4 regions of the Aurantivibrio infirmus genome follow, and region 1 is predicted to be linked to each of the others. Evidence: predicted binding sites of a transcription regulator. Region 1 holds the regulator's gene; each other region holds the start of a gene.

Region 1 (7,389 bases):
TACGCGAACTGGGTGCCTCAGCAATGTTTTTCACACGGCTTGTTTTATATGGCTATAATCCACCCTCACGGCCTACTCACAGATACTCCCATAAGGATCTCGCAACGAGTAATATCCTTCAAATGCCGAACAAAAAGAGATGTAATGAATAAAGAACGCTTTATTGAAGTTGGACAACGCACGGTAGACATAGAACTCAAAGCAATCCAAGCGTTGCGCGGAAAAATAAATGATGAGTTTTTCGCCGCATGCCAATGCATTTTGAATTGCACCGGTCGCGTTATCGTTACTGGAATGGGCAAATCTCACCATATCGGCAGTAAGATAGCGGCCACCCTGGCCAGCACCGGCACCCCAGCATTTTTTGTGCACCCGGGAGAAGCCAGTCATGGCGATCTCGGCATGATCACAAAAAGCGATGTAGTCATTGCGATCTCTTATTCAGGCAGTTCCGCGGAAATAGTTACCTTACTGCCCTTACTCAAACGTATGGGCGTTCCGCTCATCAGCATGACCGGGAAACCTGAGTCAGCATTAGCGAAAACCGCCGATTTCGAACTTGATGTCAGTATCGATACCGAAGCCTGCCCTCTCGATCTTGCCCCCACGTCCAGCACTACTGCGGCCCTAGTAATGGGTGATGCGCTAGCAATCGCACTACTAGAAGCGCGCGGCTTCACCGCTGAAGATTTTGCCTTTTCGCATCCAGGTGGAGCACTCGGTCGCAAACTGTTAATCAAAGTTGAAGATTTAATGCACGCTGGCAGTGAAACACCTCAAGTCCATGAACAAGCCCTTCTACCAGAAGCCTTGGTGGTGATGACTGAAAAAGGTCTAGGGTTAACCACCGTTGTCGATGACAGGGACAATCTCGTTGGCATCTTCACGGACGGCGATTTGCGCCGCAATGTAGACAAAGGAATTGATATTAATACGGCAATAATTTGCGATGTCATGAATGCGAAGCCGAAAACCATTCACAAAGAAATGCTCGCCGCCGAGGCATTGGGTTTGATGGAAGAGAAAAAGATTACCGCTTTAGTTGTCGAAGAGAACGGCCATACTGTTGGCATAATCCATCTCCACGATATTCTGCGAGCTGGTGTAATTTAACGCGAAGATACAACAAATTAAAAAAGGTGCACTCTAAATGCACCTTTGTTTTATTTATTTTCATGGGCGTCTTGCGCTCTCGAGGAAACCAAAAAACATGTCGAATCAAGAAAACAATCAAGACTTAGCGGAACGCATTCAGAAAATAAAGCTCTTATTGCTTGATGTCGACGGAGTTCTTACCGACGGTAAATTGTATTTCAGCAGCGAAGGTGACGAATTTAAAGCGTTTAACACTCTCGACGGTCACGGGATTAAAATGCTTCAAGATAGCGGCGTTAAAGTTGGTATTGTGACGGGCAGAGAAAGCCTTCTCGTTAAAAAACGCGCGGGCGATTTAGGAATTAAGATACTTGTACAAGCAAGCAAAGATAAACGAGACTCCTTAAACACGATACGTAAAGAAGAAAACATCCAAAACGAAGAGATTGCATTTATGGGTGATGATTACCCAGACCTCGGCCCCATGTCTGACGTCGGCCTGGCTTTAACAGTCGCCAATGCACATAGAGCCGTTGCCGCACGCGCTCATTGGCAGAGCAAAAAAAATGGTGGCGAAGGTGCGGTGCGAGAAGCGTGCGACATGATCATGCAAGCACAGGGTAACTACGAAGCGGCATTACAAAAATATTTATAGTTAACATATCTAAGACCGTAAAAAATATCTAAGGTGAAACTGTGCCGCGTAAATGGCTCCCGCTAGTTATTATTATTTTCGCCCTCGCCGGAACGATTTTTTTGGCGAATCCACCGGACATCATCCTTCCCGATGTTGATGCCCCCTCTGGTGTCGCTAGCGCTCCTATTAGCTATTCTACGGAAGTGAAAATTTCTCAATACGATGACAACGGTGATATCGATTACAATTTCACCGCTAACAAGCTTACTCAATTTCAACCCGATCCGGAACGAGTATCCGAGCAAGACTACACTCAGATCGATTCACCACTATTCACGCTCCGACAAACTGATAAACCACCGCGTTTTATGGAGGCAAAAACGGGTTATGCCTCTGGCGCCAACTTAAAACAAATTTCTCTTCATGATGACGTTCGCGTTTGGCAGACCACCGACAACGAGAAATTGGAAGAGTTGAAAACCAGCGAACTGCTTGTCTATTTGGATCGGCACATGGCGACCAGCGATAAACTTGTTATGATGTCCTACCCTGGCTATACCGCCACTGGCGAGGGGTTAATTGCCGATTTCAATCTTGAACAATACCGTGTCCTTAAAAACGCAGAGACTTTTCATGATATTAGCCAATAAAACTGTAGCGTTAAGGTCAATTCAAAGCGCAATTTTCGTTTTGTTTTTACTCACCAGCGGGTTCAACTATAGCCAAAACACCTCGACGCAACAGGGAGCTCGATTAACGTCCTCTGGCGGTTTTGAATACGACAACAAAACTGGCGTGGTGATTTTTAAAGACGATGTCGTTTTCGAACAAGGCACATTGAAAATTACCGCCGATAAGGCAACCGTTAAGCGCAACGCTAAAAATGAAATTGAAAAAATAGTTGCCTTAGGTTCGCCGGCAACCTTTCAACAAAAACCCGGAGAAAACCAGCCCCTGATCATCGGCACTGGCGACGTCATTGAATATGAAATCGTCGATGGCATTGAAAAAGTATTTATCATCGGCGATGCTAATTTCAAACAAGACGGGTCGGAATCAAAATGCGATCGTTATGAGATTAACATTACCGCGCAAACATCCTCAGGCTCCAATAATTGCGAAGCAGTGTGGACAACAGCTGAACCCAAAATTCCAACACCAGCGGAGCCAGAATCTGACTCCGCTGACAGTCAATAAGATATTCCGATGCCTCAACTCACCGCGTCTAATCTAGCCAAACGATATAAAGGTCGTGAAGTTGTCGTCGACGTTTCGCTCAGCGTAAAAAGTGGCGAAGTGGTCGGCCTGCTGGGCCCGAACGGAGCCGGTAAAACCACCTGCTTTTACATGATAGCTGGGCTTATAAAACCGCTTCGCGGCAAGGTTTTTATCGATGATAAAGATATCACTCAATATGCCATGCATGATCGCGCCAAAGCAGGTATAGGCTATTTACCACAGGAAGCTTCGGTATTTAGAAAACTGAGTGTCGCAAACAATATTCTCGCGGTATTAGAAACACGTAAAGGGTTAAACCGAAAACAAAGAATTCACAAAAAAGATGAGCTGCTAAGAGAATTCAACATCACGCATTTGAAAAGAAATCTTGGCATGGCTCTTTCGGGAGGCGAACGCCGTCGTGTTGAAATCGCTCGAGCCCTCGCTGCTGATCCCGACTTTATTTTGCTTGATGAGCCTTTTGCAGGCGTCGATCCAATTTCAGTTTCCGATATCAAAAATATTATTGCTCACCTCAAGAACCGAGGTATCGGCGTATTGATAACTGATCACAATGTTAGAGAAACCCTTGATATCTGTGAACGCGCTTACATTGTGAGCGAAGGGCAAATAATTGAAGCGGGTAATGCCGAAGCTGTGCTCAATAACAGTACGGTTCAGAAGGTCTACCTGGGCGAAAACTTTCGTTTATAGAGCTTGCGGCCTACTTTTTTAGCTTGAATCAACACAGTTGCTGCTCATACCTTTATAGTTTTTTCTTATTTATCATAGACTTAATACAGCTCAATGCATGTTCAGAGCTGGGCATAAACATTGCTTGTCAAAATTGCCCCTTCCAGGTAGCCTGTCTACACTAAAGATTCAGTGCAAATAACACCGCTTTGTTTGGCTATCTTAATCGAAGGTGAAATATTCCAAGTTTGTCAGGATTTCAAATTGGAATATGTAAGGCCCTCGTCCATTCCTAGCCTCTCAAGCAAAACCCTTAATTAAACTCTTTAGATAACTAAAGTACACGTATCACCCAGAAGTAGAGTTGTTGGATGTCAAACCGAAGAACCAAACCTAGTACATCTCAAGCAAGGAAAGCACGCCTCCACCTGGCAGAATCGAAAAGTCGCCTGCTAATCTTATGAAACAATCGCTGCAACTAAAACTCGGCCATCAGCTCACGATGACCCCCCAACTGCAACAGGCCATTCGGCTGTTACAGTTATCGACTTTAGATCTACAGCAAGAAATTCAAGATGCCCTCGACTCCAATCCAATGCTGGAAATCGAAGAAAATGAGGGTAGCGAGCAAAACGAATCTCGCAACGAAAAAGACCGTAATAATAACGATCAAAATACCACGAATAGCGATGACTTCTCATCGGACAACAATCAACAGCAAGATACTTCGAGTACCGATCTAAACGATGCAAGCTGGGAAGAGAATCTCCCGAATGACTTGCCGGTTGACACCAGTTGGGACGATATTTACCAGCCTTCGAGCTCCACCCCCTCCTCGTCGATGCCGGATAATGATGATTTTGATTTCGACTCTCGCCGTACAGTCACAGAATCGCTTATTGATCACCTCACCTGGCAGCTCAACCTCACTCCCATGTCAGAGCGGGATAATTTTATTGCTCTAGCACTAATCGATGCAATAGAGCCCAGCGGCCTATTATCTACGACCGTTGCCGACATCTATTTGGGGCTACATGACACCCTTGAAGAGCTTGAAGAAGACGAAGTCGTCGCCGTTTTGCACCGCATCCAACAATTTGATCCTCCGGGAGTCGGTGGTCAGAATCTAAGCGAATGCCTCTTAATACAATTAAAACAACTATCACCAGACACAGAACACCTCTCAGCTGCAAAACTGGTGGTACAAGAATACTTAGAATTATTGGGGACTCGTGATTACAAACAGATCATGAGAAAGTCCAAGCTTAAAGAGCATGAACTACGTGATGCAATCCTTCTGATACAAAGTTTAAACCCAAGACCAGGCGACCTAATCAATGCGGGCGAAACTGAATACATTGTGCCCGATGTTTATGTCAGCAAAGAAGATGACCGATGGACAGTACGTCTAAACCCCGAAATTGCACCAAAAATTCGAATCAGTCCGGAATATTCATCGCTTATCAAACGCGCAGACTCCAGTAGTGACAACACCTTTTTACGAGACAACCTGCAAGAAGCACGCTGGTTTTTGAAAAGCCTACAGAGTCGAAACGAAACCTTATTAAAAGTAGCAACCTGTATCGTTGAGAAGCAGCGCGGATTTTTAGATTATGGTGCAGAAGCGATGAAACCCCTGGTACTACACGATGTCGCAGAAACGGTGGGCATGCATGAATCGACGATTTCTCGGGTGACTACGCAAAAGTATATGCATACCCCTCAGGGGATTTTCGAATTAAAATATTTTTTCTCAAGCCATGTGAGCACCGACACAGGCGGTGAATGTTCAAGTACGGCAATCCGCGCTATCATTAAAAAACTGGTTGCGGCGGAGAACCCTAAAAAACCTCTCAGTGACAGCAAAATTGCCGAGCTATTATCTGAACAAGGAATCCAAGTTGCGCGCCGCACCATTGCAAAATACCGTGAATCACTCTCAATCCCCGCATCTAATGAACGAAAAAGGCTTGTCTGATCTTTATCAAAGCAGAATGAAAAATTTTCTGATAGCCTGTGCCAAATGTGTTCTAAAAGCGATCCAAAAAGTGATCAAATTGCCCTTGTTTTTTATCAAAGTATTTTTCAACGGCTGATAGCAGCCTATCATCACCTAGGAGCCACTCTATGCAAATTAACACCAGCGGTCATCACCTAGATCTCACTCCCGCTATAAAGAACTATGTAGACACCAAGTTGCAAAAACTTGAACGACACCACGACCGAATCACCAACGTCAACGTTATCTTGTCCGTTGACAAGCTAGAACAAAAGGCAGAAGCAACCATTCACGCAAGCGGCAAGGAATTTTTTGCTAACGCTAATTCAGAAGACCTTTACGCAGCAATTGATTTGTTATCAGACAAACTGGATCGGCAACTTATTAAACATAAAGAAAAATTAAACAGTCATCGTTAATATTTTTACACTACAATCCCCTGAATCACTAACCACTTTTGAGCGACTTATAGTCGCTCTCAATTTAAATGCCCTACACTTATGCCTGCACCCATGGATATCAAATCTCTTCTTTCGCCGTCACGTACTCTATGTGGCTTATCCGAAGCGAGCAAAAAACGTGTCTTAGAACATGTCGCTAAAGTCATTGCTCAGGATTACCCCGCTCTCAATCCAGATGAACTTTTCCAGCAGTTGATATCAAGAGAGCGCTTAGGTTCAACAGGCATTGGCCAGGGGATCGCTATACCTCATTGCCGTATCTCCAACTGCCCCAACACCATTGCAGCACTAATAAAACTCGACAAACCGGTAGATTTTGGGTCTATTGACGATGCGCCTGTCGATATAGTTTTCGCGCTAGTCGTTCCCGACGAGGCCCACGAACAACACCTCCAAACACTCGCATCTTTGGCTGAAGTTTTTAAAATCAACGAAAATATTGAACACGTACGCAAGGCCAATACCGAACAAGAACTCTATGACACAGCAGTAAGCCTATTCGACAAATAGATAGCGGACTATAAATCAACCAAAGCGCTCAACCACCAAAAGTAAGCCCCCTAAGCAAAAACGAACAAAAAACCCGACTCTACCTTCGGGCTTTATGTTTTTTTCCTGTTACAAGCGACTATACCCACTAATCTCTACACTTCGGATTATTTAACAAGCTATACTTAGGCCAATTTGGGACTCAGCTCGTTTCATCGCTTCTACGTTTCGAACAAACGCCCCAACCACGCAACTCAAATACAGCCGTGAAAAATACAATGAGACTCGTCGTAATAAGTGGCCATTCCGGTTCCGGTAAAAGTACCGCCCTACATGTTCTTGAAGACGCAGGATTTTCTTGTGTCGATAATTTACCCGCTAGTTTATTGCCGCAACTCGTGCAGCACATCGAAACCGTCTCTTCAGCCGCAGGTAAAGAAAAATTTGCCATTAGTATTGACGCCCGAAATACTTGGCAAGACCTAAAAGACTTTCCAGAGATAATCCGCAACGCAAAAATACCGGGGCTAAAGTGCGAAGTTGTTTTTTTAGATGCACGCAATGCGGTTTTGATCCAACGATTCAGCGAGACACGGCGTAAACACCCGCTTAGCGATAGAGCAACAGATTTACAAGACGCCATCGAGATAGAACGTTCTCTGCTCGAACCAATCGCTGACATCGCCGATCTCGTCATTGATACCAGCAATTTAAATCTGCATGAATTGCGGGATTTAGTAAAAATTAGAGTCGCCGGAAAAGAAAGCCAAAGAATGTCGGTTTTATTTGAATCTTTC
Region 2 (7,389 bases), on a different contig from region 1:
AAACGACCGCCGTGACCTTTCGCGACAGTGTTCACAACCGCCAAACCCAAACCGATACCTTGGGATTTGGTGGTAACGAAAGCTTCTTGTAAATCTTGGACATCATGGCCCATGACACCTGGTCCGTTATCCAATATCGCTATACGCACTTCGTTATTGTTTGATGAAATATCTATTTCTAATTTGACATTACCATTGACTGCCTGGATTGCATTGTTCACCAAATTCATTAATGCGCTGATCAGGACATCTTTATTGCAGTGGACAAGCACATCGTGTTGACTAACTCGCCATGAGCAGGTCAACGATACGTTTTCTAATAAGGGTTCGATTTGCTCTGACAAAGCGTCACTAATTTCGCGCAGGGTTAGTCTATCGTTCAAAACCAAATCACCTTTCACAAACAGCAACATATCGCGAACTTGTTGTTCCATGTGTACAAGTCTTTTGATAATTTTTTGTGAAAAGTCGCTGCGTTGAACCGGAGTGATTTTTTCATTGCCTAAATGACCAGCGTAAAGTAACGCCGCCGATAAAGGTGTACGAATTTGATGGGCTAAAGCCGACACCATCTTGCCCAAAGAGCTCAGTCTTTCGTGACGACTTAATTGGGCTTGAAGTTTTCGGGTTTCAGTTTGGTCGGTGAGAAGAATGATTTGACCCTGGCTTCCCAAAGATCGAGTGGCGATACTTATTCTGTGGCCGTCATGCGTCGATACCTCATGACCATCGTCTTCCTTCGGACAAAAACAGCGCTCGATCACATCGCGCCATGCTGCGCCCATCAGGGGCTCACCCAACATTTCAATCGCGACGGGATTTCTTTCAGTAACGATTCCTCTCGCATCAAGCACGATGACACCACCCGGTAAAAAATTAAGTAAATGCTCTAAACGATTTGCGAGACTTTCTTTTTCCTCCAACGCTCGTATGCGCTGATCAGATTCCTCTGCTAATTCTTCAGTTAATTGCCCGACTCTCACTTCGAGATCGCGATAGGTATGACTTAATTGATTCGATAGCGCCGCAAACTCTTGGAAGGCTTGAGTCAATTCACTGCCAGCCGTTAATGTGGAAGATGAGGAACCGCCATTTTCTTTATCTTCTGCAAGGCAATCTTCATCTAAAAACGAGCTGCTTGCCAAGTTGATAATCGCATCAACATGCTGCTTGTTAGCTGAACGACTGGCCTGCAAACCATTTGGCACGGCATAGGACATAGATACTTTCCCTTATGTAGACTGAATCTTGGGAATCGGTGGCTGAGTCAAACAACTGCCACTATTCCGTCATGGTGAGGGTTTTTGCAAGGGCGATGCCAAACTTTGACCCATGGCAAAAATAGTCCGGCAAGGATTGACCGTAAGACCAGGAAAGGAGGGTTCCTAGTGTTCCAAAAGAGCAGACAAGTGCTTCAAAACCTTAGGGTTTATCCTGATCAGTAAGCAGAATCACGAGGGAAACTGGAGCTTAGACAGAGTAATAGAGTAGAGTCCTGAGGCCGCTAGTGCAGACAAGACATTTTTTTGGATTGCTTGGGGCTTTAATTTGGCAGATACATTGATTCGGCAGGTATATTAAATCAGCAAGTAAAAAATAAAATGCCATCCTTGGCCGTGGTAAATCTCAATACTGGTCACGCATAAAACCGTTAGAAGTTTTAGCGCTGTAATCCATACTTACGCATCTTCTCAACGAGGGTTGTACGCCGAATTGTCAAATGATCCGCAGCTCTCGCAACCACGCCACCCGTATCCGCCAATGCTTGCTGAATAAGATTACGCTCTAAACCTGTTAAATATTCCTTTAGGTCAATGCCATTTTCAGGCAGCAAAGCACGATCATTCATATTTACCATCGTGGGCTGATAGGCATCCGTAACTTCCGCAATAGTTGCCAATTCTTCCTCTTCAGCCTGCACACTATCGACGTGACGATACTTAGCCGGTAAATCGGTAACACCCACCACCCCATAGGGATGCATGATGGCCATTCTTTCTACTAGGTTTGCCATTTCTCGAACATTACCTGACCACTCATGACGACAAAGTGACATGATGGCGGCAGAATTAAATCGGATTGAACCACGCTTTTCACTTTCCAATCGCGAAACCAATTCGTTTATTAATAAAGGGATGTCCTCAGAGCGATCACGCAGCGATGGCATTTCGATAGGAAAAACATTCAGTCGATAATATAAATCTTCTCGAAAGGTACCCTCTTCAATCATTTGTTCCAAGTTCCGATGAGTCGCGGCAATAATTCTTACATCCGTGGTAAAACTTTTTGTCCCCCCTACCCGCTCATAGGTTTTTTCTTGCAATACACGTAATATTTTTACTTGCATCGCCAAGGGCATATCACCAATTTCATCTAGAAATAAAGTGCCGCCTTCGGCCAATTCGAAACGACCCGCGCGTGAGCTAATAGCGCCAGTAAATGCGCCTTTTTCATGGCCAAACAATTCGCTTTCCAAAAGTTCGGCGGGTATCGCACCACAATTCACCGGTACAAAGGGCGCTTTTTTCCGTGGCGAATTGTGATGTAAGTTGCGCGCGACAACTTCTTTACCGGTTCCTGATTCACCGGTGATCAATACGCTGACATCTTTGTCGGCGACTTGGGCCATCATCTCGCGAACGTTTTGTACTTTTCTACTGGTACCAACGAGTGAACGAAATAAATGTGCTGGGCGATTGTTGCCGCCATTTTTACCTTGTGCGGCAATTGCTTCGCGATAGCGTTCGGCACGATGCAATGTATCTAATAAGACGCTATAAGTTGGCGGCAATTCTAATTTGCCAATAACCATGTGTTTTAAATAAGGATCCCAAGATTCATCAACAACTTGATCTTCTCCGGTTAAAATTACCGGGCAGCCATTATCCCATTGACGAATACTTTCAAGACGAGATTTCAGCGGCTGGTGACTACCACAATCACCAAGAATGATGGCAACGATTTCGCTGCTATTCTCACACTCATTCTGGGCTACCTGTTGCCAATCTTGGCAGCTCGCGGTTATCGCTGGTTCCCCCAAAAAATCCAACACCACTTTAAGATCATGACGACGGGTCTGGTCATCGTCGACTACAAAAACCTTAATTTCTTTCCACATGTAAAATGGCCTTCTGACTACGAGTTAAACTTCCAATTCACTCACTGCGATCACTTTGCATTAAGAATATTTTTCAATGCCAGCTTAGCTCCCGAGCTACCTGCCCAAGTCAATAACTCGACTGGACTAATTTAAGTTGTAGACAAGGCTGCGAACCCGGTCAAATAAATGACGTCAGAAAATTGGAATTGGTTGATCACTAATACCAAACTGCCTAAACACCGCCACTTTTATTCATAAATAAAATTCACGGGGCAACATTTCTGTGCTACTAGAAAACAATGAGATTAAACTGAGAAACGAAAGGTTATTCGTAGATTTGAGGGCTAACAACTAAAAGTACATGAATTTTATACTTATATTGCTGTCGCGTTTTTATTGAAGTGGTAATAGCCGCCAACTATTTATAACGAAGTCGATAGCTATAGTTTTTTCGTCTTATGAACTAAGAATAGAGATAATTAGTTGTGCATTCCTTTTTCCAGCTCGCCATTGCGCTGCAGTTGAAGATGCAGATTGCCTATCATGTTCTTATATAAAGACCGTACTTCTATCAATTCTTGTAAGACCAGCGAGGAGCTAGTGGCGTGCGTCTGCCTTACCAACCCCATGCAAACTCGATCCAAGCGAATTAAAGCATCCCAGTCACTATCAAAGATGGCTCTTTGCATACTTGAACGAATCGAGCGCAAGGAATCAAACTTCTCGCTAGTGCCGGACATCGTCTCGTCGACGGCGCGTAATAAAGTCTTAGGCATGATCTGCTACCTCGTCGGCAATCGCGTCCCACGCACCTTTAACTTCGTGTAACAAACCACTGACTTCATCTAACAAGCTTGTGTCATTCTGGCGATTTGCTTCCAACAAACGTCTAATCGAATATTCGTAAAGTGCATCAAGATTTGCACTTAGATTCCCTTCACCTTTATCCTCTAAAGCCCCTTGTAAACCACCAATAATATCGACAGCTTTGCCGATAAGCTGACCCTTACGTTCTACCTGTTTTTGCAACATTGCACCTTTTGCTTGAGCAATTCGTTCCAAAGCGCCTTCAAATAACATCTGTACTAAACGATGTGGCGAGGCGCTGCTAACACCAGTGTGAACTTGCATTGAGGAATAAGCATGGGCGGGGTTATTCATATTCATCGAGGTTTCCTTAAGCGGCTTATTTATGACTATATTTAATGAACAAATTCTCGTGTAAAAAGGTTAACGGCGTTTCGCGAGACAACTTTAATCTCCGAATCAAAAAGAACACACAAAAGGTTAATCACCGTATATGAGTAGGGATAAAGCCAATATCGGCACAAGTATTGCTGCTTAGTCTTGATTACCAGAACTTTTATATAGATAGAAAGTATTTTGACACTGAAATCTTTTAACGATGGCAAGTATTAGGCAGGGTTATGGAAACGAACAACTCATCAAGTGAAACTCTCGACGCATTGAACGTGATCGCTAGACGTGTCGAAATGCAACAAGAAAATCTGAAATTAGAGGTCATGTTTCAAAGGAACATGGTTTTTTTTAAAGAAAAAAACCCAAAAGTTTATGAGCTTTTTCTTAACTACAATCCGACCAACTTAAAACTAATGTATACCGATGATGGCTACGTCAATTTAGTCAATCATAACCTTAACGACAAACCCGTGTATAACAGTGAGCCACGTGAATTTAGCCAACGTTATGTCGATCAGTATGAAAAGGATCCCAGTTTTTATCGCATCGATACCAAAACCACTAAAGCGATCGATGAAGAAAATGACGCACATATTTTCAACATGAACCGACTGATCAACCACATCCAAGAAAATGAAGAAGTGGTTGTTGGCAGAAAACTACAGCAAGACACCAATTTTCTGTTAATGATGGGGCTGGGCTTGGGCTATCAGATAACTCAGCTTCTTGAAAAAACAGACATACATCATTTGGTTATCCTCGAACCCCACGAAGATATATTTTTTGCTTCCCTGCACACTTTAGATTGGCAACAACTTCACCAGCACTTCGAACAAAAAAATCACACTTTACAGTATTTTGTCGGCAAGACCGCCTCACAATGTTTTGATTCGCTTCAGCAACATCTGCGGCAAATTGGCCTATTCAATGTAGTTAAGCCATTCTTGTTTGAGCACTTAAGCAGCGTCGAAATGAAGGAAACGTCGAAGGAGTTTTTTAACAAATTACCCTCCGCGCTTACGGCTCTAGGTTATTTCGATGACGAACAAGTTAGCCTTTCTCATACGGTTGAAAACTATCGAAATGAGAACCCTATTCTTCGTGATCACGCTCTAATTAATAAACGACTCCTCGATCGCCCAGCAATCATTGTCGGGAATGGCCCCTCTCTCGACAAAGCAAAAGCCATGTTAGAAAAATACGGTGATGACGCCGTAATATTTTCCTGTGGTACAGCACTAGGGGCGCTAAGAAAATTGGGGATCAAACCGGACTTTCATATCGAAATGGAACGCACCCGTCCTGTAGTCGAATGGATAGAAACATCAACCGACGAAGAGTATCGCGAAGACATCATCTTGTTAGCTCTTAATACTGTTCACCCAGACGCTTTACGTTTATTCAAGCGTAAAGGAATCGGGATGAAGAGTAACGATTTAGGGACCCACTACCTATGCCAGTATGTTGGCAAAGATGAATTCATCGTCAACTTAATGATGGCTAATCCCACGGTAAGTAATACCGGTCTGGCCTTTGCCACTGCACTTGGCTTCAAGGAAATATATTTGGTTGGAACCGATTTGGGCTTTCCTGCCGGTGAGAAACATCACTCATCCCTAAGTGCCCATTACGATGTAAAAGATGAACACGTAGAAGGATTAGATTTGTACAAACATGACGCAAAGGGAAATATCACCGTAGACGGAAATTTTGGCGATCAAATTGTCACAACAGCAGTCTATAACCACTCGCGTATAACAATGCAGTCATTACTCAATACGCATCCGGACGTTAAATGCTACAACACCAGTGAAGGCGTATTGATTCCGAACGCGGAACCCATCCGATGTGACGATGTAGTGATTAACAGCGGAAATTTCGACAAACTTGCCTTCAACCAAAACTTGTTCGCGAAATATTTTCACGGCAAGGGCCTGAAAAAAATGAAGAATGAGAAGGAGATCTTAAAGACCTTCGAATACTCCTTAACAATCTGCAACGATATCGCCAAAGTTCTTGCCGCCTCGCCCTCTACAATAATGGCAGCGACGGCTTTGCTAGACGAACTTCACCTGATGACTTTAAAACTAGGTTTTGATAAAAAAACTCAATACGTGTATTCACTTTTCAAAGGGAGCTTTGCAGGGTTTTCTCTGGCCTTAGCAAAAACTTTGTACAGCAAAGGTAGTGAAGAGAGTTCAGTGGCCCTATTTAACGAGTGCAAACAATATTATTTGGATTTTCTAGCTCAGGCAAAAACTAAAGTGAGCAAAGAACTATTGAAACTGGATAATAGAGAACGACAATTGAAGGATAAACTTAAATAATTTTTGCTAACCACTGATCAATTTCTTTATGGGTGGATTCACAATCCGCCTCTATTTTATCATTTATACTATGAACATAATCTGCTTCACTCGCCAAGGCCTCATCAATTTTATTCTCTAAATCCTTCGCAAAGCCTTCACAGTTAACCCGAACACATTGATCACCCAGATCAAGATCACGATAGAGCTTATCGATCTGCGGATAATTCGACAGCCCGATCACCGGTCTCCTCATACCCAATGGGCATACATTCGCATGAAATCGCATTGCCAAACTGAGATCGCATTGACGGTATAGGGAAAACAACTTTTCGGCGCCTAGATCACCCGTTAGATAAGGTGCAACACTAATCCGAGTTCGTCTAATATCATCATCGAACTTTAACAATGCCTGATGGATAGCATCAAGATCTCGAAATATATGGGGAATAAACAACAGATTAAGCGCTTTATTATTTCTAAGTTTTTTAGTTAATAAACCGACAAACTCCGTCAAAAAATCATCAAAAGAAAAATTTTCGCCACTAGGGAAACGCGTATCGAGCATGTCGCCTGCGATGTTGATTGCGATGTTCTTGCCGAGCTTTAACTCGCAGTGCTCATAAGTGCCCGGATCGACAAAAAAACCACCGTCTGGCACTTTCAAAATAGCAGTGGTGTCAATATCAGGGAAATACTCCCGCAGTGTTTCTTTTGCACCGTCATTTCTAACTACAGCTTTAATGGTGGGACTATCAATGATGAAACTTAGAAAGTCGCTAA
Region 3 (7,389 bases), on a different contig from region 1:
TTGAAGCATTGTTAGACGCGCTCCATGGGAAGGGAAAAGCGCCAACGATTGCCAAAGAGTCCAGCGTTGAGAATGTGCAAGAAGCGCCCGTCAGTGATCAAGAATCTGCTGGTAATGAGCAAGATGGCAGTAAAAAAAGTAGTAGTCAAAAAGCTAAAACAGAACCTGTAAGCTTAGATATTTCAGATAGCGAGTTTGAAGACCTTCTTGATGAACTTCATGGTTCGGGAAAGGCACCGGGAAAAATAAATGAGCCCTCCAAAACGTATTCTCAAAGTGATTCAGACACAATTACCGAAGACGAATTCGAAGATTTATTAGATCAGCTGCATGGCGTTGGTGAAAAGCCTGTAGAGAACAAAGCGGCAATTGAAAGCCCAGGTAATGCTGAATCCTCGATAATTGAACCCTCAAAAATGAGTCCAAAAAAACCAGAGCGCCAGACATCAGCTCCGAGGAATATTGGCCTCCCCGCTAAGGATGTGTCGGAATTAAAATCTCCGCCAAAAGTCACTGAAGAAATTCAGAAGCCAAAACTTAGTTCGAGCCCCGCCAGCGCGTCGGTTAAAGACAAAAGCAAAGATGTGGCGACAAAATCTTCTGCCCGAGGCGGTACTGATGTAACGGTTCGAGTTGATACACAGCGCCTTGACGACATCATGAATATGGTTGGTGAATTAGTCTTGGTTCGAAATCGTTTGGTGAGATTAGGAAGTAATCGAAATGACGAAGAGTTAACAAAAGCGGTTAGTTTGTTAGATGTTGTGACCGGAGATTTACAAAGCGAAGTCATGAAAACGCGAATGCAACCAATTCGAAAAGTATTTGGTCGCTTTCCGCGAGTGGTTCGTGATCTCGCTCGTAGTTTAAATAAAGAAATTTCTTTACAGCTCAAGGGCGAAGATACAGATTTGGATAAAAATCTTGTCGAGGCCCTCGCAGATCCATTGATCCACTTAGTGCGTAATGCGGCTGATCATGGCATTGAAATGCCAGAGGTGCGAGAGCGGGCTGGTAAGAGTCGAGTCGGTAAGGTCGTACTCGACGCGAGACAGGAAGGCGATCATATTCTGTTATCAATTACCGATGATGGCGCTGGTATGGATCCGGATTTTTTACGTCGAAAAGCCGTGGAAAAACACATAATGGATGCAGACGCGGCCGCACGTTTAACGGATAAAGAAGCTTTTGATTTAATATTTGCTCCAGGCTTTTCAACTAAAACGGATATTTCAGACGTGTCGGGACGTGGCGTTGGCATGGATGTGGTCAAGACAAAAATCACACAGTTAAACGGTTTGCTAGATATCGATTCCACTGTTGGTGAGGGCACTAGCTTAACCATTAAAGTTCCGCTCACCTTGGCGATCATGCCGACACTAATGATTCTCTTAGAAGACCAAACCTTTGCACTGCCATTGGTAAGCGTTAACGAAATTTTTCATATGGACCTAACGCGAACTCATGTCGTCGATGGCCAAGAATGTGTAACGATTCGCGATAGGGCTGTGCCAATTTTTCATTTAAAACGCTGGTTGGTAAGTAAACCCAGTGATGTCAGTGATCTTTCGTTTTCTCACGTCGTTATTGTTTCAGTGGGAAGCATGAGAGTCGGTTTCGTCGTTGATGACTTAATCGGACAAGAAGAAGTGGTGATCAAGCCGCTTGGAAAAATGCTGCAAGGAACACCAGGAATGGCTGGCGCAACAATAACAGGTAATGGGTCTATTGCTTTGATTCTCGATGTGCCGGGAATGCTAAAACAATACGCGGGTACAGCTTAATAAGAATTTCTTTGCTAGCCAATTTCTTGGCTAAACGAAAAAAGGGAGTGGTAATTTGGCCTACAAGGTATTGGTCGTCGACGACTCGGGTTTTTTTCAGCGTCGATTAAAGGAAATCATTAACGAACATCCAGATTTAGAAGTTATCGATGTAGCCATTAATGGTCGCGAAGCCGTTAACAAAGCGATCTCGTTAAATCCAGATATTATTTCTATGGATTATGAAATGCCGGTACTCAATGGTATTTCTGCGATTCGTGAAATTATGGCCCATCGTCCGGTGCCTATCTTAATGTTTTCCTCGATGACTTATGAAGGCGCTAAGATAACGCTTGATGCTTTGGAAGCGGGTGCAGTCGATTTTATACCGAAAGATTTTGCAGAGGTTTCTCAAAATTCCGCAGAATTAAAACGTAAGATTCATCAACGCTTGCTTGATATTGTTCGAACCCACCGGGTACGAGCTTTTTCTCCAACAGTTGATAAGCCATCAGCAAAAACCAAATCAGAAGCCAAGCCAGAACCGACAATTGAAACCGCGAAACTGGTTGCAGAAAGAAGTTCTAGCGTTCGCCCTGATACGCAGTATAAAAAATATGAACTATTAGCAATTGGAGCTTCTACCGGTGGTCCGGTTGCTATTACGCAAATACTTTCTCAGTTACCTAAAAATTTTCCCGTGCCTATTATCATTATTCAACATATGCCTGCGACATTTACGCAGGCCTTCGCGGAGCGTTTAAACCGTATTTGTAATATTGATGTGAAGCAAGCTGAAGATAAGGATTCACTACGCCCAGGGTTGGCTTTGTTAGCGCCAGGCTCGATGCAAATGATGATCGATGCGAGTAATAAATTGAGAGTTAAAGTAATCCCCGGCGACGAGCGCGTTACCTATCAGCCTTCCATTGATATCACTTTCGGTTCGGCGGCCAAAACCTACGGTGCCTCGGCTTTAGCAATTATTCTGACGGGCATGGGTAACGACGGTTGTGATGGAGCGAGATTGTTAAAATCACAAGGTGGCACAGTCTGGTCGCAGGATGAGGGCAGCAGCGTTATTTTTGGAATGCCAATGGCCGTTCAAAAACAAAAGCTCTCAGATAAAATTGTTTCTCTCTCGAATATCCCTGATCAAATACTTCGCGCCTTCCCGGTTCGACAACTCCGTGCCGCTGGCAGCTAATTACGCATTCGCTGTATAGCGCTCCGCTAAAAACCGCCTCGCTTTTCGTTTTGGAATAGTTATTGCAAAAATACCTAAGTTCGGCGAATGCGTTAAAAAAATGACGCTTTGTAGCGCTATGAATTGAAAGCAACATTCAATATCTCAATAGGAAACCACTGCGAACCATGGATATTTTGACGTTAATTGGCGTGCTCCTCGGTTTTGGCGCGCTACTAGGAGGAAACTTACTAGAGGGCGGCTCTTGGCAATCTCTAGTAAACGGCCCGGCTGCCATTATCGTTTTTGGTGGTACATTCGGTGCCGCAATGTTGCAAACACCAAAGACCACTTTGCGTCGTGCGCTCAATATTTTCTCTTGGGTGTTGCGTCCTCCGGCAATATTGTTCGAAAGCGGAATAAAAAAAATTGTCAATTGGTCGATGTCGGCAAGAAAAGAAGGTCTGCTTGGCCTCGAAGCCATCGCGGAAACAGAGAAAGACCAGTTTGCTCGCAAAGGTTTGCAAATGTTGGTTGATGGCAGTGAGCCTGAATCCATTCGCCGGGTTATGGAAAGCGACTTATATATTGCCGAGCAGCGGGATCAAGATGCGATTCGATTTTACGAAAGTATGGGTGGTTATGCGCCGACAATCGGAATTATTGGAGCCGTTATTGGGTTGATTCACGTCATGCGTAATCTTGCCGACCCGAACGAATTGGGGCCAGGTATTGCGATCGCTTTCGTTGCAACAATTTACGGTGTTGCGTTTGCAAATTTATTACTTATTCCCATCGCGAATAAATTGAAGATGTGCATTAGTCAGCAATCACAATTTCGTGAATTGGTTATCGAAGGCATCATTGCTATTGCGGAAGGTGAAAATCCGCGGGTGATAGAAATGAAACTGAATGGATATTTGCCTTAAGTCCATGATCCTGGCCAAACGCTATGCGTCGTAGATCAACCATAAATTTCGATGTAAACCATGATAGATGGTTGGTTTCCTATTCGGATTTCGTGACCTTGTTATTCGCCTTTTTCGTGGTGATGTATTCGATCTCACAAGTTAATGAAGGTAAGTATCGAGTGTTATCGAGTACATTACTTGAAGCGTTCGATGTTCCCCAGTCTGCGATAAAACCTATTCAGGTCGGTACGCCGAGCTTGTCTGCAGATCCTAGCGCGATTGAAACCTATAGATCGGGTGATGGACACAAGACCGCCGGTAGCGTTAGCACAGATGTAGACGCCACTAGTAGCAACAATAATGTTGCAGATCTCGATGAACTTTCAGATGCATTCTCAGAACAATTTGCAGACTTGGTTAAGGACAATCTGCTGACAGTAACGGGCAATGAGCTGTGGCTTGAGCTGGAATTAAATTCGAATATTTTATTCCCCAGCGGTAATTCTGACCCTAGTTTACAAGCACGAGCAATATTTGAAGAAATGGCCGGCATGTTGTCGAAGTTTGAAAACCCTGTTCAAGTAGAAGGTTTTACCGACAACGTGCCTATCAATAATCGACGCTTTAAAAGCAATTGGGAATTATCTTCGGCACGATCCGCTTCGGTTGTTAAATTATTAGCTAATAATGGCGTTGATCCTTATCGTTTGTCGGCGGTTGGTTACGGCGAGTTCCGACCAAAAGCTGATAACTCTACAGCGGAGGGCCGCAGTTTAAATCGTCGAGTCGTGTTGATGATTTCAAAACAAGCGGCAGAGCGGCCGAAAATTCAAAGCGAACAAGATGTTGAGAATGCGATTGGCGAAATCGCACAAGATGTCCCTTTCAGCGAATCTTCACTAGAAGAGATTCCGACACAAAATAATGTAGATTCTATAGTCGATAATACAGATGAAATCGCTGAGCAAGTTCCGCAACAAGAACTTGGAGTCGAGGCGGAAGCGGTGCCTGAGGCTGAAGAAGAATCGTCGATAACGCCAATACAGTTAGATAACGGTGGCCTGCTATTTACCAACGATCCCGATTTACCCAGAGCAACTAATTAGAAACGTATTAATTCTCATCTCGCTGGCACAAATGCTGCTACAAGTAATTCATTGAATCCTTGGTGGTATTTTTTTGGCAAAGAAAATTATCGCTTCGCAATCTAAGACTGCTCGCAAAGTAGTTATCTTGGAGAATGTTTTTTAGTCAAAAAAAGTAATAGTAAAAGTGAAATGCGAGCTACAGTTAAATGAGGAAGCTAGTTTTATCAGACTTTAACGTAATGATTCACGAAAGATATTTCTAATCTGTCAATAATTTGACGAAGTGATGTGAGGGTAGCCTGGAATGACCGGAAGTAATATTGCAGCAGACATCGAAGCAGACGATGACGCCATACAGCAATGGGTGACTTTTCATCTTGATGGCGAGACTTACGGTATCAATGTAATGCACGTGCAAGAAGTGCTCAGATATTCAGAGATAGCGCGAGTGCCTGGTGCTCCGGAATATGTGTTGGGCATTATTAATTTACGCGGCAACGTGGTGACCGTTATTGACACTCGCCATCGATTCGGTTTGAAGTCTGTTGATGTAACGGACAGTACGAGAATTGTAATCGTGGAAACTGATAAGCATGTGGTCGGTATACTCGTCGATAGTGTTGCAGAGGTTGTATATCTAAGACGATCGGAAATTGAGTCTGCTCCAAATGTTGGCAATGATGATCACGCAAAATTTATCCAGGGTGTTTGTCACAAGAATGATGAGTTACTTATTTTAATTGAACATGACAAATTACTTACTGAAGATCAGTGGGAACAGGTCGAAAGCCTTTAAGTTGTTTTATACGTATATAAATATCAGGGTATGTCTCTATGGAGTCCGAAACAATAAATACTATTGCAGATAGTGGTAGCCAAATCGGCGAATTTTTAGTTGCGCGAGGTGGCTCCTATGCAGCTGGGCTGGAAATGATGATCGTATCACTAGCGACCGTTCTGATAATTAGTTTAAGCATTCTATTTTTTCTGACTAAGAAAAACAAAAGAGAGCTAGAACAAACCCAAGAGTTATGTACCTGCTTGCGTAATGATCTACAGATTGCAGCGAGTTGTGCAATAGGAATGGGGCAGCGCATTATTTCTTTGGAGAAAAAAATTAACGGGCAAGTCGATTTTGCTGGCGAATCGCAATCGCTAAGCTCATCTCGCGCGCTTGAGGCTAAGGCCGCACAAGCGAAGACCAACAAAAATCATTTGTCAGAAACCTTTAAAAAGCACGATGTCGACCAGAAGATATCACCACCAAAATTAAAAGCGGTGCAGATCGATGAAGCGGGCCGCCAGAGTCATCTCAATAGCTTCGATAAGGCGAGCGAACTACTAAAGAGCGGAATGAGTGAAGATGAGGTAGCAAAACGCTGCGAACTATCGAGTTCAGAAACCGCACTTATGGCGATGGTGATGAAGCAGAAAAGCGTTAACTGTTAAAGCCGCAACGCTGTTCTTAAAAAAAATTAACACGCTAACTGTTGCCCGCCATGTGCGGGCTTTTTTTTATAAATCTAACATATCGTGATCAGTTTATTTTTCTTGCGCGTAAAATTGTTGCCCTGTAATACCGACACTATCTTCTCCCATTAGAAAAAGATAAGTCGGCATAATGTCAATCGGTTGTTTAAGCGTGCGCGGATCCTCTGCAGGATAAGCACTAGCACGCATTTTGGTGCCAACTGCTCCGGGGTTGATACTATTCACTCGAATCGTCGTCGCTTCAGCGGTTTCCGCCGAGAAAATTTGCATGATATTTTCTGTCGCTGCCTTGGAGACTGCATAGGCTCCCCAATATGCGCGTCCAACATAACCTACCGAAGATCCGGTAAAAATTACTGAAGGGTTTTGTGCGCGTTCTAATAGTGGTAATAAAGCTTTTGTCATTAAAAAGGGTGCAGTTGCATTGACCTGAATAATTTTGTTCCAGGTTTCTTCTGGGTATTGGGCGAGCGGTGTGCGCGGGCCGAGTTCGCTCGCGTTGTGAAGTATGCCATCAAGGTGAGAAAATTCTTTTTCAATTGCTGCGGCCATGTCTTCATAATCTTTTTCTATCGCGCCCTCAAAATTAATCGGGTAGATACCTGCTTTTGGATAACCGGCTTGTTCAATCTCGTCATAGGTTTTTTCGAGTTTTTTCGTGGTTTTTCCTAAAAGCAAAACTGTAGCGCCGTGGGCGGCATATTGAAGAGCAGCGACACGCCCAATACCATCGCCGGCACCGCTTACGAGAATAACTTTGTTTTTGAGTAGTTCCTTAGGTGCTTGATAATGTAAAACGTCTGATAAATTGTTCATAAATAAAATATTATTCCGATAGATAATTTTGGATGATGACTTCGAGTTCGTGAGCGGTTTCAGCGAGATGATCAGCCTGCCATCGGGTTGCATGATCTTCTGCGTCAACATAGCCATAAGCGGCTGCAACTGTG
Region 4 (7,389 bases), on a different contig from region 1:
CTTAATTAAGATGCTAAATCATCCTTAATTTAGAATTAAAAAAGGGGTAGGCATTCCATCAAGAATTCATCTTATCGTTAGCGCATAAAACATTATTTTGACCTTTAATATAACGTTCTACAAACAATGGCTTAAGACATTTGACGTCAATGTAGCTCAGGAATCACACCAACTTGCGGCATATTCGCCAGTCCAATGTCTCTTGCATGCTGCTCGAAGCCTTTGTTTTTCCAAAAGAAAGCGCCGGGCATAGTCGTGGGAATGACTAATATATAAAAAAGCGCTCGGCCAACGAGCGAAGCAACGACGCCAGTTACCAACAATAGAGATACCATTACCAGCGACAGCGTAGATGGAAACTCTGCAAACACTAGAACGCCCGCTAATATTACTGAAATTAGCAAAAGCGCGTTACGTAGATAGTAAGTTTTGCCAAAGGTTGTACATTGAATGTAATGTGCTGCGGCACCCTCACCGGCTTCAGAATCCAAGTACTTCGCATGAAACAACAAGCCGATACTTTCACAGGCATACCCGATGAACGCCAAAGCCCCAATTAATGCAATCGCAGTAGGTAGCATTTCATTTGCATTGAGCAGAATCGCCGGAATTAAAAACACCCCTAATAAAATCCCACCAAAACTAAACATCGTTCCGAAGAAGCTAGTGATAACTTGCCAATGATTCCAAAACGGCCGCGCCTTAATGCGGTAAATATTGTGCATAAACCACATGCCAACAACACCGGAAATAATGGCGAGGGATGCCGATACGTTTGCAAACACGCTCAAAATCTTGATTTCTAACCAGCCATTTAAAATAGAGAAGAAGGTGTATGCACACAACATAGCGAGGAACATGGCAACGCCCAACGCCTCTCTACTCAAGGGCGAGTGACGTAAATTATTAAAGCCCCGATAAAAGCGCAAAGGTTTACCGAGATGAATCGTCGAAAGAATTAAACCGCCAAGCTGCAAAGCGATAAGCGCAACTAAAAAGAAGGGATACCAAGCAGTAAGCTGAAAACTGGCAATACTACTCACCCCAAACCAAGGTGCTAAAAAGGCCATCATAAATGCACCGATAACGCCTTGAGTTGATAAGGTAAAAAACACTAAAGGATTTTCTCTAGAACTTAATTTAGATAGATTCCAGAAAGTTTCTTTACCTTGCTTTTCATCTACCACCGAACGGAAGTTTCCCTCATCATCCTTCGCATACTTTAAGGGCATAGAATCAGTTCGAGTTACCTCATTGGGCATGGTTTTAGTTTGTTGAAATCGGATATTGGGCTGGGTGATTAAGGGATCGGGGAAGCCGGGGATTTTCGTTAGAGTTTGTTCGCGATTTTGTGGGGTGTTATCGACAACACCAAAATCTAATGCATTACCTAAACAAGCAGAAACGCAAGCAGGCTTTAAACCCTCTTCGAGACGATCAACACACATATTACATTTTGAAACTTGGCCTTCTACTGGGTCGAGTTGCGGCGCATTGTAAGGACATACCCAAGTGCAATAACCACAACCAAAACAAGTATCTGGATCTTGTAACACGGCGCCATATTCCAAATGTTTTGTATAGGCTCGCGTTGGACAACCTTTTAAGCACACCGGATCATCACAATGATTACACGCCATGGAAATATTCATGCGTTTGTAATCAGGAAAAGTTCCGCCCTCAACATAACCGACGGAACGAAAACTGATGTGCGCCGGGTTGCCATTTTTTTCACTACAAGCCGCCTCACAAGCATGGCAGCCGATGCAGTTGTCCGCGGTAAAGTGAAAACCGTGTTGCTTATATCGATTAGGGTTTTCACCAATGGCGGGGTTTGCGTTAATAAACAGTGCTTCGTTCGCGGGTAATTTGTGGCCCGTCAATTCCAACAAATCAATTTTTTGTCCATAACAATTTGCTTCCTTTGTTGTTGGGTCATTTAGCTTCGCATAGCTTTGCTCATTGGGGCGATGCTCCCACAATTTTTTGGGTTCTGTATAAATCGGATCTGGCTCTCGACCAATATTGTCTAAACGATCTCGAACCGAACGAAGCAAAGCTAACATCTGCAACCTCTAACAAATTATTTACTAAATATATTTCAAATTAAACCGCAAAATAACAACGACAAAATTTAGTACGTTCTACGCTGTGCATTTAATTTTGCAGCAAAAGTCTGATCAACATGCTCAATCCGCACTGAACATTGTTTAAATGCAGGCTGGCGAGAATGGGGATCTAACAAACCCAAGGACAAACGATTAACGCAATCATAAAAATGAAAAGGAATAAATACCATTTCTCGTGATACGCGTTGCGTAAGCTGTACCATGACAACCGCATCACCACGACGAGAAACTAAACGCACGTAGCTTTGGTGTTTTACTCCAAGTTCCGCTGCGGCATCTGGGTTCATTTCCATGTAGGGAGTTGGACTAAACTTATTACAGTTGCCCAGTTTCCCGGTTCGCGTACGAGTGTGAAAATGCTCAACGACACGCCCACTGTTCAACCAAAAAGGATAATCATCACAAGGCTTTTCATTGTTATCGATAAATGGCAAAGGGATTAAATTTGCTTTCCCATCACTGGTTTGAAACTTCCCATCAACATAAAGTCGCTGATCGCCTTTTTCATTACTTGTTCCTTCGCGATATGGCCACTGGATGCCACTTTGTTTTTCAATGAGATCATGACTCATGCCGGAAATATCTAAAGTGCGATCATCGCCTTTAGAAAGCAATTTCATTTCATCAAATGCCTCTGAGGGTGTTTCAGGAAATTTAATTTTTTCTCCGTTGGGGAAACGCTTCGCCAATTCAGAGAAAATCCAAAAATCAGGTTTTGATTCTTCGTGTGGTTTTACTACCGGACGAATCAGATTCACTCGCCTTTCCGTATTGGTAAAACATCCAGTTTTTTCCGCCCAAACAGCAGCAGGAAAATAAACATGGGCATATTGATTTGACTCGACATCTTGATACGAATCTTGCACAACGAGAAACTCTAACTTTTCAAGCGTTTTGCGAATTCTCGGCGTATTAGGCATTGATGTCATCGGATTCGTAGCGACCAACCACAGACCTTTTATCTGCCCGGTTTCAATAGCTGGGAAAATATCCGTCATCGCTAAGCCACGCTGTGTTGGGAAAAAGTCTTTTTCAATGCCCCAAAAATCCGCAATCTCTTCGCGATCACTTTCATTTTCTAAATAGCGATAACCTGGCAAACCGGAACACGAAGACCATTCCCTCGTTCCCATCGCATTACATTGGCCAGTAATCGACAAGGAGGTTCCGCCTGGCTTACCAACATTGCCGGTAATTAAATTTAAATTATTAATGCCCACAACACCGTCGGAACCATGAGTACTCTGATTGATTCCCATTGTCCAAATACCCATTGCGTTATCGGCTTTTGCATAGAGACGGGCAACGTGGCGAATCGTGTCTTCGTCGATGCCGCAAATTTTTGCAGCACTGGTGGGGTCAAAATCTTTTACGCAGGCTTTTAGCTCTTCTATACCGTTGGTATGCACATCGATATAGTCTTGATCTTGTAAATTCTCAGCGAGAATCACATGCATTAACGCATTTTGCAGTACCACATCTGTGCCGGGAGTAATTGCCAAATGAATATCAGCGAATTGCGCAAACATTGTCACTCGTGGATCAACCACGATGACGGGGAATTTGCGTTTTTCTAACGCTTCCTTCAATCGCCAATAAATGATCGGATGCTGTTCCGGTAAGTTTGAACCCCAAGCCATTAGGCAATTGGTATGTTCAAAATCTTCATAACAACCAGGGGGGCCATCGGAGCCGAAGGATCGTTTATAGCCTGAAACCGCAGAGGCCATACATAGAGTGGTATTGCCGCAGTAATTATTGGTGCCGATACAACCGCGCACTAATTTGCCCAGCGTATAAAATTCCTCAGTCATGATCTGACCAGTAGAAACGACGGCGAAGGCATCGCGACCATAGGTACTTTGAATACGTTTTATTTCACTGGCGGTTTTATCCAGCGCACTATCCCAATCTGTTTTTTGCCAGGGATCCCAAAACTTATCGCGAATAATAGGCGTAGTGCCTCGACCCGCCGCGTCAAACAACTCGTGTTCAAAAATTCCCTTGATGCACAGCTTGCCTCGGTTTACATCGGCATCAGCTTTCCCGCGGGTAGCAACAGCTTTTCCCGCCTTATCTAGGCCAACTTCTATCGAACACCCGGTAGAACAATAGCCGCAGGTGGTGTACTTCCACTCGACAACTTTTTTATCAAGTATCTTAATTTTGTTACGGTCACTACGGCCAAAAAGCATTATTTTGGTTCCTTTGTGAATAAATTGGCGTTAATTTGGTGCGAAAAAAAATGGACTCAAGCACTTTTTGGCACCTAGGCAGTGCGCATTCACTAAAATTTGCTTAAATTTGATGTTTTTCTACATTTTTACTCGGCTTTCATTCAGCTTTCACACAGAGATAACAAGAAATATGCCATCACAACACCACACTTTATAAGTGTTTGGTGTAAGCGCTAAAAATGGAGGGTTTTTGGCAGCAGACGAGCAATAGAAAGCTCGATCGGAGGTGTATCAGTCGGCCAATTTAATTGCACTAGTATCGGGTGGAGGGGGAGGAGGAGGTTTTTTCTGCTGGTTCATATCACTACCAACTGGAGCAAGATCAAACTCGCCGACTTCGATCTCAACACTTGCTAATGGCAGCTTATCCGCGGGATCAATCATATCTGACCCCACTTCAGCAATATCAAAAACCAAATCATCAAGCTGAACCGGTACAACCTGTTTACGCTCTTCTTGCTTCAACAAATCTGACCCCGCTTCAGCGAGATCAAAGTCTGCATCCGCAACCTCTGCTTGAGGAACCTTAGGCTTCTCGGACTCTTCGAGCAGATCGCCACTCATTGGCTTAATGCTAATTCCACTGGTATCAATCTCTAGCGGCACTTGATGCTTTTTATCTGCACCTTCTAATAGATAGGAGCCAACCGGCGCCAAGCTCAAACCTTCAGACTCTGGCGGTTTGTTTGCCGATGATTGCTGTGGATTGCTTTGAACAAGAGATTCCTCTGGCTGGTCTTGCCGAGGTGGTTTTGGGGTCGGTGTTTGCGAAGCATCTTGATGCAGCTTGGGTTTCGGGGCTGGCTTGGGCTTGGCAGCGGCTACCCCCGCTGGCCGTATTTGAACTTGCGCTCCAGACTTGGTCAGCACAGCTTTATACTTTTCCGCAGCTGCGGCATCGACGTTACGCTTCAAGGACACAGCCCCGCCGGTAAACAGAGCGTCAATCTTCGCTGGATCCGTTTTAAACAACTGACCTAAACGTTGTTTTACGTCCTGAATATTGTGACCAAGAACGATGTCGCCACGAAACACAATGTCAAATAATGGTTCTGCCACCAATTACCGCCTTTCAAGCAAATTTAATCGCCACAATCCTAACGTAATTTTTTTAAACTCGCGATTACGGAGCTTACATTTGAGACAACTAATTGACGATCGACGCCTGATTAGTCTTTGACGGTAAGTTTAGTTCAGAAAACATTAACTGGTGCCATTATTTTGGCCGAAAGCATTACTTGCATCGTCGCTTTTTTTATTCGCTAAATAGTGTCTTACAGGTTTTTTGCATTGTAACTGGCTTTCTTTATTCGCAGATATTCCATTGGATAGACGAGGGTCTGCTAGGGTAAATATATAAGCGTTAAATGTGCTCACAGATCTTATGTAATGGAGCTAAGCGGAGTAAAACGATGTCCTCAGCGCAACCTAGTAACAAAGCAAATCGGGAAGTCATTCCACACGACAATGACTCTATGGCAAAAAAAGTGTTATCTGATATAGCCTTTCTTGAAGATCGACTTATCCAGCTAGAAAAACAAAGAACCCCAAACACCGTTGTCATTAAAACCTACAAAGATATGTTACAAAGCCGACAAAGTGTTCTGAATTGGCTAAAGGAGCATCGTGCTTCAAGCTTGAAAAACATCCAATAACTGCCTTCCAATTTATATTCAATTCCCCAAGTATTTTCCAAACTCTGAGAAATATTATTAAGATTCTGAGAGTTTAATCACAATCCATTTTTTTCCAAAGATGTTGCATCGACAATGCAGGCTGCTGCTCATTGGTTTGCCCAATTATTTGCGCCGGGACGCCGGCCACCGTTGTATGTGGAGGGACATCAGCAAGTACCACACTTCCGGCACCAATTTTAGCGCCGGCGCCGATCACAATATTTCCGAGAATTTTTGCGCCGACACTGATCAGAACACCATCGCCAATTTTTGGATGACGATCGCCTTGACTACAACCGGTTCCACCTAAAGTAACCGAATGCAAAATTGAAATATCATCGCCAATCACGCAAGTTTCACCAATAACGATTCCCGTTGCGTGATCCAACATGATGCCGCTACCCACCACCGCACCGGGATGAATATCCACTGAAAAACTTTCTGAAATTTGATTCTGTAAATACAAAGCCAAAAATTCTCGCCCCGCCAACCAAAGCTCATGAGCGATACGATGTGCTTGTAATGCGTGAAAACCTTTAAAATAAAGCAAGGGGGTTAGAAATAAATGGCATGCGGGATCCCTTTCCTTATGTGCAACAATATCTCGAATAATCGCGCTTTCAATACTCGGATTTTTTATCATTATTGCAGTAACAATCTCACGTATCGTCATCGCCGGTAAGGTGTCACTATCTAACTTATTCGCCAGTAAAAAACTAATGGCATCCAACAAAGAGTCATGCTTCAAGATCGCCGCATAATAAAAGCTGGCGAGCGCCGGCTCTTCTTTTACAACAAGCGAAGCCTCATCACGAATTTTTTGCCAAACTAATTTGGTTTCCATTTTTATATTCTCAATTATAGTGTCGATAGATCAGATCTAACATTATAGCTAAGCGCAAAAAAATTTATAAATTGGCGCTCAAGTTACATTCTATGTTTGTGCTTTCGGTGGCCTTAATAACAATAAGAATGGAAAAACAAACACACAAAGCCACATGATGAACCTGAAATCCTGTAAATACGCCAATAAAAAAGCCTGCTGCGACACGCCGCCATTCAATGCCGCCAAACCTTGCACCGTTGACAGATCGACAGAACCCGCCTCAACCGCTTGGCGCAAACCGATATTCGAGAAATTTAAGTCTTCAACAAAAACAGCGTGATTACTCTGAGTGTTTCGCGACAGCAAAGTAATAACCACAGACACGCCGATACTGCTTCCCAAATTTCGAATCAGATTATAAAGCGAAGTAGCCTCATTTCGAAACTTCGCCTCCAGTGTCGAAAATGTCAGCGTCGATAAAGGAACAAAAATACACCCTAAACCCAAGCCCTGCAGGAACC

The links. Region 1 encodes sigma-54, which starts transcription at its own class of promoters, with help from an activator protein. Its sites were predicted from a motif close to TGGCACANNNNTTGCNNT; they were not measured.
Region 2: ACYUCY_RS09990 (motility associated factor glycosyltransferase family protein) is a predicted target of sigma-54. The motif match lies at 4,424-4,441, and genes of this name have one in related genera.
Region 3: ACYUCY_RS09190 (chemotaxis protein CheW) is a predicted target of sigma-54. The motif match lies at 4,990-5,007, and genes of this name have one in related genera.
Region 4: ACYUCY_RS02465 (molybdopterin oxidoreductase family protein) is a predicted target of sigma-54. The motif match lies at 4,485-4,502, and genes of this name have one in related genera.

Annotation. Positions count from the first base shown of each region.
Region 1 is NZ_BAAFSK010000007.1:93,484-100,872, reverse strand. Features, by position in the region: gene ACYUCY_RS15715 (KpsF/GutQ family sugar-phosphate isomerase) at 145-1,113, shown strand; gene ACYUCY_RS15710 (KdsC family phosphatase) at 1,211-1,750, shown strand; gene lptC (LPS export ABC transporter periplasmic protein LptC) at 1,792-2,382, shown strand; gene lptA (lipopolysaccharide transport periplasmic protein LptA) at 2,366-2,929, shown strand; gene lptB (LPS export ABC transporter ATP-binding protein) at 2,939-3,664, shown strand; gene ACYUCY_RS15690 (RNA polymerase factor sigma-54) at 4,104-5,621, shown strand; gene hpf (ribosome hibernation-promoting factor, HPF/YfiA family) at 5,771-6,061, shown strand; gene ACYUCY_RS15680 (PTS sugar transporter subunit IIA) at 6,155-6,613, shown strand; gene rapZ (RNase adapter RapZ) at 6,871-7,389, shown strand, end outside.
Region 2 is NZ_BAAFSK010000004.1:115,752-123,140, forward strand. Features, by position in the region: gene ACYUCY_RS09970 (sensor histidine kinase) at 1-1,220, opposite strand, end outside; gene ACYUCY_RS09975 (sigma-54 dependent transcriptional regulator) at 1,661-3,118, opposite strand; gene ACYUCY_RS09980 (hypothetical protein) at 3,580-3,876, opposite strand; gene fliS (flagellar export chaperone FliS) at 3,869-4,267, opposite strand; gene ACYUCY_RS09990 (motility associated factor glycosyltransferase family protein) at 4,528-6,627, shown strand; gene ACYUCY_RS09995 (polysaccharide pyruvyl transferase family protein) at 6,620-7,389, opposite strand, start outside.
Region 3 is NZ_BAAFSK010000003.1:545,079-552,467, reverse strand. Features, by position in the region: gene ACYUCY_RS09210 (chemotaxis protein CheA) at 1-1,784, shown strand, start outside; gene ACYUCY_RS09205 (protein-glutamate methylesterase/protein-glutamine glutaminase) at 1,840-2,970, shown strand; gene ACYUCY_RS09200 (flagellar motor protein) at 3,138-3,878, shown strand; gene motD (flagellar motor protein MotD) at 3,902-4,966, shown strand; gene ACYUCY_RS09190 (chemotaxis protein CheW) at 5,253-5,744, shown strand; gene ACYUCY_RS09185 (hypothetical protein) at 5,783-6,397, shown strand; gene ACYUCY_RS09180 (YciK family oxidoreductase) at 6,491-7,255, opposite strand; gene ACYUCY_RS09175 (HAD family hydrolase) at 7,266-7,389, opposite strand, start outside.
Region 4 is NZ_BAAFSK010000001.1:500,556-507,944, reverse strand. Features, by position in the region: gene ACYUCY_RS02470 (DmsC/YnfH family molybdoenzyme membrane anchor subunit) at 147-2,066, opposite strand; gene ACYUCY_RS02465 (molybdopterin oxidoreductase family protein) at 2,135-4,324, opposite strand; gene ACYUCY_RS02460 (hypothetical protein) at 4,598-5,425, opposite strand; gene ACYUCY_RS02455 (hypothetical protein) at 5,779-6,021, shown strand; gene cysE (serine O-acetyltransferase) at 6,095-6,886, opposite strand; gene ACYUCY_RS02445 (DHA2 family efflux MFS transporter permease subunit) at 6,977-7,389, opposite strand, start outside.